DNA from 3 places in the Pseudomonas sp. FFPRI_1 genome. Region 1 is predicted to be linked to each of the others. Evidence: riboswitches for the same ligand, from Rfam matches in the RefSeq annotation. Region 1 holds a riboswitch; each other region holds the start of a gene.
The links. A riboswitch is a leader RNA that binds a small molecule or an ion and turns the genes downstream of it on or off. The one in region 1 is predicted to bind cobalamin.

Region 1 (3,255 bases):
CGGTCGGCCTCAGAAGCGGTAGGTGTAGCGCACTTCGGTGGTGAAGGGGCGCCCGAGGTTGTCCACCGCCGGCGAGGTGCTGGTCATGCTGGTGGCGTAGTCGCGGTCCAGCAGGTTCTCCACCAGCAGGCTCAGGCGATGTCGCTGGGGGCCATCGAGGTAGCGGTAGGCGTCGGCATCCACCACCGAGTAGTGGCCGTAGTCGACCTTCTTTGGGCTGTCGATCTGGCCGATGTAGCGGATCGCGCCGCCCACGCCCCACATCCGGTCCAGCGACTCGAAGCCCAGGCGCGAACGGGCGAAGAAACCGGGGATGTTGCTCAAGGTCACGCCGTTGCGCGACTCCACCAGGTTGCGGGTCAGGTCCGCCGAGAGGTTCCACTGCGGGCTGAACTGCCAGCGTCCGTCGGCTTCGATACCGCGGACCCTGACCTGTGCCTCGCCGTTGACGAAGTGGATCCCATCGAGGGCAATCAAGTCATCGATCTTGCGCCGGTAGGCGGTGACGCTGGCGTTGAACTCACCGGCCAGCAGGCTGCCCTTGTAGTCCAGGCCCAGCTCGGCATTGACGCTCTTTTCCGGCTTGAGGTCGGGGTTGCCCTTTTCGTCGTCCTCGTTGGCGTAGAGTTGCTCGGCGTTGGGCAGCTTGAAGGCGCTGCCGTACTGGCCGCGCAGTTGCCAGTTAGCGTTGAGCTCATACAACGACGTGAGCATGCCCACCGTGGCGCTCTCGCCGCCGCTGATCTTCTCGTGGCGCACGCCGAGGCTCGGGTGCCAGTCGGGCAGGGCCTCGAACACCGGGCGCAGCTGGGTGTACAGGGCGCTGGCCCGGGCCTGTTTGTCGTCGATCTTGAGCACATCGTCCTGGCCCTTGAACCACTGGTTGTCGCTGCCGAACACCAGGACGTGGCCGCCGTCCAGTTCGGCCTTGCCCTCGGCCTGCAGGCCCCAGTCGGTGAAGCCCCAGTAGTCGTTGTGGTTGATCACCTTGGTGGCGCCGGTCTCGGTGCTGTTGATCCGCGTGTAGCGGGTGTCCCAGTCGTTGACATGGCCCTTGACGAAGTAGCTGAAGCGTTCGTCCAGGCGCTGTTCGAAGGTCGCGGTGGCGATCTGCTGGATACGGTCGTTGGTGGTCTTCTTGTTGTTCACCGCCCGCGCGAAATCCAGGTTGGCATCGCTGTACTGGTAGAACAGTTCCAGGCGCGAGTCGTCGGCAAAACCCTGGATCGCCTTGGCGCCGAAGGTGCTCACCTCATAGGCGCGTTTCTTGTCCCGGGTGCTGGCGCTGTAGGCGCTGTTGCGAAACGGCTGGTAGCCATCGGAGACGTTGTGGCTGACATAGGCCAAGAGGCCCAGGTCGCCGAAGCCGTTGCTGACGATCCGTTCCACCCGGGCATCGCCGCTCCTGCCCATGAAGCTGTCCAGGCCCAGGTTGACCTCGCCCGAGGCTTCGCGGGTTTGCGGGCTGCGGGTGACGATGTTGATCACCCCGGCCACCGCCTGGGTGCCGAACAGCAGGCTCTGGCCGCCCTTGAGCACTTCGATGCGCTCGATGGCGTTGGCCGGCAGGGTGTCCAGGTACAGGCCGCCGTACAGGCGGTTGTTCAGGCGCACGCCGTCCAGCAGGATCAGGGTGTCGTCGTTGCGTCCGCCCAGCAGCGAGTAGGTGCCGTAGTCGAAGGGGCCGTTCTTGGGCGCCACGTACAGGCCCGGCACGTACATCTGCAGGACCCGGGTGATGTCGCTGCTGGGGCCGGCTCGCTCGATCTGCTGGCGCTCGATGATCTGCACCTTGCTGCCGAATTTCGCCATTTCGGCGACGGTGGTGGACTCCACCGATGGCGCGGAAACAAATTGCTGTTCAAGTCTGAGGGGACCGTCATCGGCCAGGAGCAGGGGGCTGAACAGGCAGCCGAGCAAGGCGCCACTCAGGGAGTGGCCAGGGGTGCGCCAGGTGCGCACAAGGGACGTATCGATTGTGGTCATTCTTGGTCTTCTCGAAGGTGACTTCGGGAAGCATGCAGGAGAAGGTATCGGCCACGCGCACGAGACCATACCGGCCCATGCCCGCCCACCGCAGGATTGCCAAACACAGGCTTCAGGCCGGTCTCCGGGCTCACGAGGCTCGCTGCATTCGCCTTCCCATACCCAAGTACAGTGGCCTGTTGAATGCAGCACTCGCTTACCGTTGCGGGGGCAGCACCGGACTTGCCGCAAAGGGCTCACCGGTTTCCCGTTTCACTTCATGCACGGCGGCATGAGGCACCTGAAACTGGGCGGCATCTGAACATTGCGCCACAGCTTCGTCAACGTTGCACTTGCATGCAGGTGTTGCCGGGGGCCGGGGATGAACGCCGGTCGGCTGCAAGCCGCTGTGGCTGGGGCTGGCGGATTGCGGCCGTGGCAATCCGGCGGCGCGCCTCGCGGAGCGGCTGCCCGGGTGACGCGGCGCCATGGCCCGTGAGAGCGCCGGGGTTGTTGGGCGCAGCCTGTGTCTGCGAGCGTGGTTCGAGCCCGGGGCTAGAGCAATGCCGGATCCTGGACCAGGGCCGCGTTGCGGGTGGTCCAGCCTCTGGTGGCTGGCGTCAGGTGGAGCTGCGCCTGGGTCGCTTGGCGCGCAGGGCAGGCCAGCAGCGAAACCGCCCGCACCGTGTCCCCCGGTTGCAGTTGCAGGCGCTTGGCGGTCAGGCGGTCCACCAGCAGGCTGCCGGAGACCAGGCGCCCGGGGGCGGCGGTGATGCGGCAGTTTTCCAGGCGCCGGTTGTGAATCAGCCAGATCGGCGCCTGGTCGTCCGGGCTGCCTACCCGCAGGGGCAGGACCTGGCTTTCCCGCACGCTGCGGACCTTGGCCACTTCGGCTTCGATCAGCGGCCCGCCGTCGAAAATGTCGATGCAGCCCTGATGGCTGAAACCTTCGTCACGCAGGATGTTCAGGGCCTGCTCGGTGCTGGCGTGGGCCTGGCCGATGGCGGCCTGGGCCTGGGGGCTGAGCAGGCAGGTGTAGAGCGGCTGGCGCGGCATCAGTTCGGCGATGAACGACTTGCTGCCCAGGCTCGACAGGCGACTGGCCTGCTGGAAACCCATCTTGAAGAAGTGCCGGCCCAGGCTGTCCCAGAACGGCGAGCGGCCCTGGTCATCGAGCTGGCCGCGCAGTTCGGCCACCAGTTTGTCGCCGAACAAGCCAGGGTACTCGGCGACGAACAGCAAGCGCGCAGTGGACAGCAGGCGGCCGGTGTAGCCCTGGCGCTGGTCGCG
Region 2 (3,255 bases), 2.0 Mb from region 1:
GCTGGGCGGCGTCCAGTTCCTGGCCGATCAGCACCAGGCGCGTGGTGCGGGCCTCATCGGCGCCCCACTTGCGGTCGAAGTGCTTGTCGAAACGGGTGCCCACGCCCTGGATCAACAGGCGCATCGGCTTGTTGGGGATGGCAGCGAACCCCTTGACCCGCAGGATGCCGTGCTTGACCACCAGCTGGGTCAGGGCGTCCAGCAGCAGGCTTTCATCGGCTTGCGGCAGTTCGATGGAGATCGAGTCGAAGGCATCGTGATCATGGTCGTCGTGATCGTCATCGCCGTCGTGGTGATGGTCGTGGTGGCTGTGGCGGCTGTCGATGTGTTCCTCGGAGCCGGCTCCCACGCCCAGCAGCACGTCCAGGGGCAGGCGCCCGCTGCTGGCTTCGATGACCTTGACCGCCGGCGGCAGCTCCTCGGCCACTTCCAGGCGGACCTTGGCCAGGTCTTCGGGGCTGATCAGGTCGGTCTTGTTGAGGATCACCAGGTCGGCGCTGGACAGCTGGTCGGCGAACAGCTCATGCAGGGGCGATTCGTGGTCCAGGTTGGGGTCGAGCTTGCGCTGGGCGTCCACCTGGTCGGGGAAGGCGGCGAAGGTGCCGGCGGCCACCGCCGGGCTGTCGACCACAGTGATCACTGCGTCGACGGTGCAGGCGCTGCGGATTTCCGGCCACTGGAAGGCCTGGACCAGGGGCTTGGGCAGGGCCAGGCCGGAGGTTTCGATGAGGATGTGGTCCAGGTCGCCACGGCGCGCCACCAGTTCACGCATCACCGGGAAGAACTCTTCCTGCACGGTGCAGCACAGGCAGCCGTTGGCCAGCTCGTAGACCCGGCCGCTGGCCTCTTCCTCGGTGCAGCCGATGGAGCACTGCTTGAGGATCTCGCCGTCGATGCCCAGCTCGCCGAATTCGTTGACGATCACTGCAATGCGCCGGCCCTGGGCGTTGTCCAGCATGTGCCGCAGCAAGGTGGTCTTGCCCGAGCCAAGGAAGCCGGTGACGATGGTGACAGGGAGTTTGGCCAGTGTTTTCATCGGATGCCCTTTTGGCAAAGCAGGTGGGCAAACGGGACGAGAGCCGCAGCGCCAGGCGCACGGAGATTTCGCCACCGGATCACCCCGCCCGGTTGTAGTGAGAATCTTGGATCGAGGCAGGTCTCCTGGCTGAGGGCTGGCCGGTCGTTGGCACCGGCGCTTGCTGCGCCTTCCCGCCGGCGTCGTCGACGCTCGTGCAGTGGCCTTGCAGCAATCAAACCCTTCACAGTTGCGGGGGCAGCCGCGGCATCGACCGCGTTCCCTTCTTAGCTTCGACCCCTGGCCGAAGAACCTCGAAGGCGCAAGGCTACGCAGAGCGCGGGAGACGGTCAATCGGCAATGCGCCGACCAGCCGGCACCTGCGCCTGCGTTCATGGCAATTGACGCCCCTGCCCCGCCCATGATTTGCTACGCGCCTTGTTACGGGTGCCCTTCACAGGGTGAAACGGGAAACCGGTGAATCACGTGCTTTACTACAAAGTCGTGACCAGTCCGGTGCTGCCCCCGCAACGGTAAGCGAGCGAAGTGTCGAATCCACTGTGCCAAGGCATGGGAAGGCGACACTTGCCGGCACGGCATGACACTGCCCTGCCCCTCGCAAGCCCGGAGACCGGCCCGCAACACACAGATAACAAACCCGCGGTGGGCGGGCGCTGTTGCAAACCCTGCGTGGCCGTCACGCGGGGTTTTCCTGCGCCGCTCCCCGCCGACACTCCAAAGGGAAGCGCCATGTCGATCATCAGCAGCACCAGCCATACCACCACCAGCACCTCCACCCTGAGCCAGCGCCTGGTGGCCGCCATCGGTGCCTCGATCCTGGGCGCGTGCCTGGTGTACTTCGCCGGTTTCTCCCATATCGAAGCGGTGCACAACGCTGCCCACGATACCCGCCACAGCGCCGCGTTCCCTTGCCACTGAGGCCTGCCGAGATGATCAAGCGTATCGCGCAAACCGCAGGTTTCACCGGGCTGCTGGCCGCCCTGCTGCTGACCCTGCTGCAAAGCTTCTGGGTCGCCCCGTTGATCCTCCAGGCGGAAACCTATGAAAAGGCCCCCGCGGCCGAAGTCCATGAACACGCCGAGGGCGCCATGGCCGGGCATAGCCACGACGCCGAAGCCTGGGAACCGGAAGACGGCTGGCAGCGCGTGCTGTCCACCACCGGCGGCAACCTGGTGGTGGCAGTGGGTTTTGCCCTGATGCTGGCCGGGCTCTACACCCTGCGCGCACCTAACCGCACCTCCCAGGGGCTGCTCTGGGGCCTGGCCGGCTACGCCACCTTCTGCCTGGCGCCCACCCTGGGGCTGCCACCGGAATTGCCGGGCACCGCGGCCGCCGATCTGGTGCAGCGCCAGGTCTGGTGGGTCGGCACCGCCGCCTCCACCGCCGTGGGCATCGCGCTGATCGTGTTCGCCCAGAACTGGCTGCTGAAGATCCTGGGTGCGGCCATCATCGCCGTCCCTCATGTGATCGGCGCGCCACAGCCGGAAGTGCACTCCATGCTGGCTCCCGAAGCCCTGGAAGCGCAGTTCAAGATCGCCTCGCAACTGACCAATGCCGCGTTCTGGCTGGCCCTGGGGCTGATCAGCGCCTGGCTGTTCCGGCGCAAGGGTGCGGCCCCGTACTCGGCATGAGTGATTCAAGCGCAGCGCCGACCCTGGTGGTCGGCCTGGGTTGCCAGAAAGGCTGCCCGGTGACCACGCTGCGCGCCTTGCTCGACCAGGTCCTGGCGGCACACCAGTTGCAGACCGCGCAGGTCTTGGCCCTGGCCAGCATCGACCTCAAGCGCAACGAGCCCGGCCTGCTGCAACTGGCGGAGCAACTGGAACTGCCGCTGACCTGTTTCAGCAGCAGTCAACTCGCCCCCTACGCCCTGCGCCTGAGCCATCGCTCGCAGATCGCCTTCGAGCGTACCGGCTGCTACGGCGTGGCCGAAAGCGCTGCCCTGGCCCTGGCCGAGCACCTGCATCAGCAGCCCGCCAGGCTCTGGGTGCCCCGCCAGAAATACGCCCAGGCCACCCTGGCATTGGCCGCCTGCCGGTAGAATCGCCGATAATCCCCGCCCTCGATCATGAGCAATCTTCATCTGAAGCGGCGCTACCGCCTTTTTTTCACAGGAAACAGCCATGACTGTCTACTTCATCGGTGCCGGTCCCGGCGACCCCGAATTGATCACCGTCAAGGGCCTGCGCCTGATCCAGCGTTGCCCGGTGATCATCTAC
Region 3 (3,255 bases), 2.9 Mb from region 1:
AGGCTGGAGGTTTCGCCGCAGGCCGTGAGGCTGGCGGCAATGGCGATAAGCAAGGCGTGGCGAGCGTTGAGCATGCGAATTTCCCTATGAGTGCACGGACGTCGTAGTCATAGAGGAGCATAGCCAGTGGATGGTTCCGCCCGATCAGCGTGCTTCCTTGAACAGTACAGCGACCCCGGGGTGATAGTTGCCGGCGTCGTTGCGCAGCTTGCGATAGGCGTAGGGGAAGTACCAGGCCACTGCGCAGCAGTGTTCCTTCTGCAATTCATCCAGCATGTCCTGGAGTTCTTCGGGAGTGGCGCTGTGCTGGGCCTTTTGTGGGGCCACGAACAGGCAGCCGAGCTTCAAGTCGCTGGCGTAGCTGATCTTTTTCGCGTCGCTGGCGATGTCCAGCAGTGCCTGGGTCAGGTGCAGGCTGTTGACCCGTGGCCAGCGTTGGGTGACCTGGAGATAGGCGCGCTCCTCCTTGGTGGCCAGGTACAGGTCGGTGCGGGCATTGCGAGCACCTTCTTCCTGCTGCTTTTTGCTCGGGCTGTGTTCCAGGCTGACCATCTCGGCCATCCAGGCTGCTGCGGAGAGCAGTCCCAGGTTGGCCTGTTCGTCGAACCAGTACGGGGTTTCGTTATCACCGCGAATCGCGTTGTAGCGGTCAATGCAATCGAACCAGCGTTCCAGCATCGGGCGCATAAATTCCAGTTTTGGATTGCTGATGATCATGCCTTGCATCGAACTCACCCCTTATTGTTGTGTGGCTGGACTTCATGTCCGGGAATGTGGCTATTTGATATCACTGCTCTGAGTGTGGCACAAGATTGGCGTCATTTTGTTGATGCAGTGCAGTTTTGTGCGGTGAGCGACAGCCGGCTTTAATTGACGCTCCACCCCCAACCCTCTAACCTTCGCGACTTGTTTCAGGTGCTCTGTGGCCGGTGGCCGACAGAGTGAAACAGGGAAGCCGGTCAGGGCCTGTTCCAGCGATGGAATGGGCGACGATTCCGGCGCTGCCCCCGCAACGGTAGATGAGTCAAGACTGCGTTGGATGCCACTGTGTCGATGACACGGGAAGGCGCGCAGTCCGGCAGCCATGCCCCTCATGAGCCCGGAGACCGGCCTGATCCATCCAACGGCATCACGGTGGGCGATGCCAGGCTGACGCCATCTGTTTGTTTTCCTGCCCGCCGTTCCCCAGCCCCAACGGAGAGCTGCCCCATGAGTGAATCCCCCGATCGTGACGAGCGCCATCTGGCGCGCATGTTGCGCAAAAAAGCCGTGATCGATGAGCGCATTGCCAACGCGCCGAATGAATGCGGGCTACTGCTGGTGCTGACCGGCAATGGCAAAGGCAAGAGCAGTTCGGCCTTCGGCATGCTGGCGCGTTCCATGGGGCATGGCATGCAGTGCGGCGTGGTGCAGTTCATCAAGGGCCGCAACAGCACGGGCGAGGAGTTGTTCTTCCGCCGTTTTCCAGAGCAGGTGCGGTTTCATGTGATGGGCGAAGGCTTTACCTGGGAAACCCAGGATCGCCAGCGGGATATCGCTGCTGCCGAGGCTGCCTGGGCCGTTTCCAGGGAGCTGTTGAGCGACCCGGCCATCGGTCTGGTGGTGCTCGATGAACTGAACATCGCCCTCAAGCACGGCTATCTGGACCTGGATCAGGTGCTCAGTGACCTGCAAGCCCGTCCGCCCATGCAGCACGTGGTGGTAACCGGGCGCGGCGCCAAGCCGGAAATGATCGAGCTGGCCGATACGGTCACCGAAATGGGGGTGGTCAAGCACGCCTTCCAGGCTGGCATCAAGGCGCAGAAAGGTGTCGAGCTGTGAGTGTGAATTCATGACCGACATTCGTCATTGCCCCGCGGTATTGATTGCCGCACCGGCCTCTGGCCAGGGCAAGACCACGGTGACCGCAGCCCTGGCTCGCTTGCACCGTAATCAGGGGCGCAAGGTGCGGGTGTTCAAGTGCGGCCCGGACTTTCTCGATCCGATGATCCTGGAGCGCGCCAGCGGCGCTGCGGTGTACCAGCTGGACATGTGGATGGTTGGCGAGCAGGAAAGCCGGCGCCTGCTCTGGGAGGCTGCAGGCGAGGCCGATCTGATCCTGATCGAAGGCGTCATGGGGCTGTTCGACGGCAGCCCCTCCAGCGCCGACCTGGCCCGGCATTTCGGCGTGCCGGTGCTGGGGGTGATCGACGGCACGGCCATGGCCCAGACCTTTGGCGCCTTGGCCCTGGGATTGGCGCGCTACCAGCCGGACTTGCCGTTCGCCGGAGTGCTGGCCAATCGGGTCGGCACCTTGCGCCACGCACAGTTGCTTGAGGGCAGTCTCACCGAAGGCTTACGTTGGTACGGCGCCTTGTCCCGGGAAACCGGGATCGAGCTGCCGAGTCGTCACCTGGGGCTGGTGCAGGCCAGTGAGCTGAATGACCTGGACCTGCGCCTGGATGCTGCCGCCGAGGCCCTGGCTGGCAGCTGCGAAGTGGCGCTGCCGCCGGCGGTGGCGTTTGCCCCGCCGCTGCCAGCAGCCTGCGAGCCGTTGCTTGCAGGCGTGCGCATCGCTGTGGCGCGGGATGAGGCGTTTGCCTTTACCTACGGCGCGAGCCTGGACCTGTTGCGGGCCATGGGCGCGCAATTGAGCTTTTTCTCGCCGATCCACGATCGGCAATTGCCCGAGGCAGACAGTTTGTACCTGCCGGGTGGCTACCCCGAGCTGCACCATCTGGCGCTGGCGCAGAACACTCCGATGCTGGAGGCCATCCGCGCTCACCATTGTGCAGGCAAGCCATTGCTCGCCGAGTGTGGCGGCATGCTGTACCTGCTGGATGGCCTGACCGACGTCGAGGGCCAGCGTGCGCAGTTGCTCGGCTTGCTGCCCGGTGAGGCGGTGATGCAGAAGCGCCTGGCTGCCCTGGCCCTGCAGGCAGTGGAGCTGCCGGAGGGTAGCTTGCGTGGTCACACCTATCACCATTCGCTGACCAGTACCGAGCTTGAGCCCATAGCCCGGGGCCTGAGCCCCAACGGTGGCCGCGGCGCGGAAGCGGTGTACCGCAACGGGCGGATGACCGCCTCTTATGTGCACTTCTACTTCCCGTCCAATCCGGTGGCGGTGGCGGCGCTGTTCCTGCCCGACGGGGCTGTCGGTGCTGAGGGTGTCGCGGGTGACTGATCAGGCTTTTTCTGCGGCCGAGCGCGACGCGGTCTACCGCGCCATCGCCGAGCGGCGCGACATGCGTCACTTCGCCGGCGGCAGTGTCGAGC

Region 2: another riboswitch for cobalamin. It lies ahead of ACZ5BO_RS21855 (CbtB domain-containing protein); the one in region 1 lies ahead of ACZ5BO_RS13325 (TonB-dependent receptor plug domain-containing protein).
Region 3: another riboswitch for cobalamin. It lies ahead of cobO (cob(I)yrinic acid a,c-diamide adenosyltransferase); the one in region 1 lies ahead of ACZ5BO_RS13325 (TonB-dependent receptor plug domain-containing protein).

The regions. Positions count from the first base shown of each region.
Region 1 is NZ_AP029168.1:2,989,460-2,992,714, forward strand. It holds gene ACZ5BO_RS13325 (TonB-dependent receptor plug domain-containing protein) at 10-1,986, opposite strand; cobalamin riboswitch at 2,085-2,285, opposite strand; gene ACZ5BO_RS13330 (arginine N-succinyltransferase) at 2,521-3,255, opposite strand, start outside.
Region 2 is NZ_AP029168.1:4,941,762-4,945,016, forward strand. It holds gene cobW (cobalamin biosynthesis protein CobW) at 1-1,036, opposite strand, end outside; cobalamin riboswitch at 1,135-1,347, opposite strand; cobalamin riboswitch at 1,444-1,669, shown strand; gene ACZ5BO_RS21855 (CbtB domain-containing protein) at 1,766-1,954, shown strand; gene ACZ5BO_RS21860 (CbtA family protein) at 1,966-2,667, shown strand; gene ACZ5BO_RS21865 (cobalamin biosynthesis protein) at 2,664-3,077, shown strand; gene cobM (precorrin-4 C(11)-methyltransferase) at 3,160-3,255, shown strand, end outside.
Region 3 is NZ_AP029168.1:5,890,663-5,893,917, reverse strand. It holds gene ACZ5BO_RS26155 (PQQ-dependent sugar dehydrogenase) at 1-74, opposite strand, end outside; gene ACZ5BO_RS26150 (hypothetical protein) at 145-726, opposite strand; cobalamin riboswitch at 897-1,129, shown strand; gene cobO (cob(I)yrinic acid a,c-diamide adenosyltransferase) at 1,210-1,821, shown strand; gene ACZ5BO_RS26140 (cobyrinate a,c-diamide synthase) at 1,832-3,163, shown strand; gene bluB (5,6-dimethylbenzimidazole synthase) at 3,156-3,255, shown strand, end outside.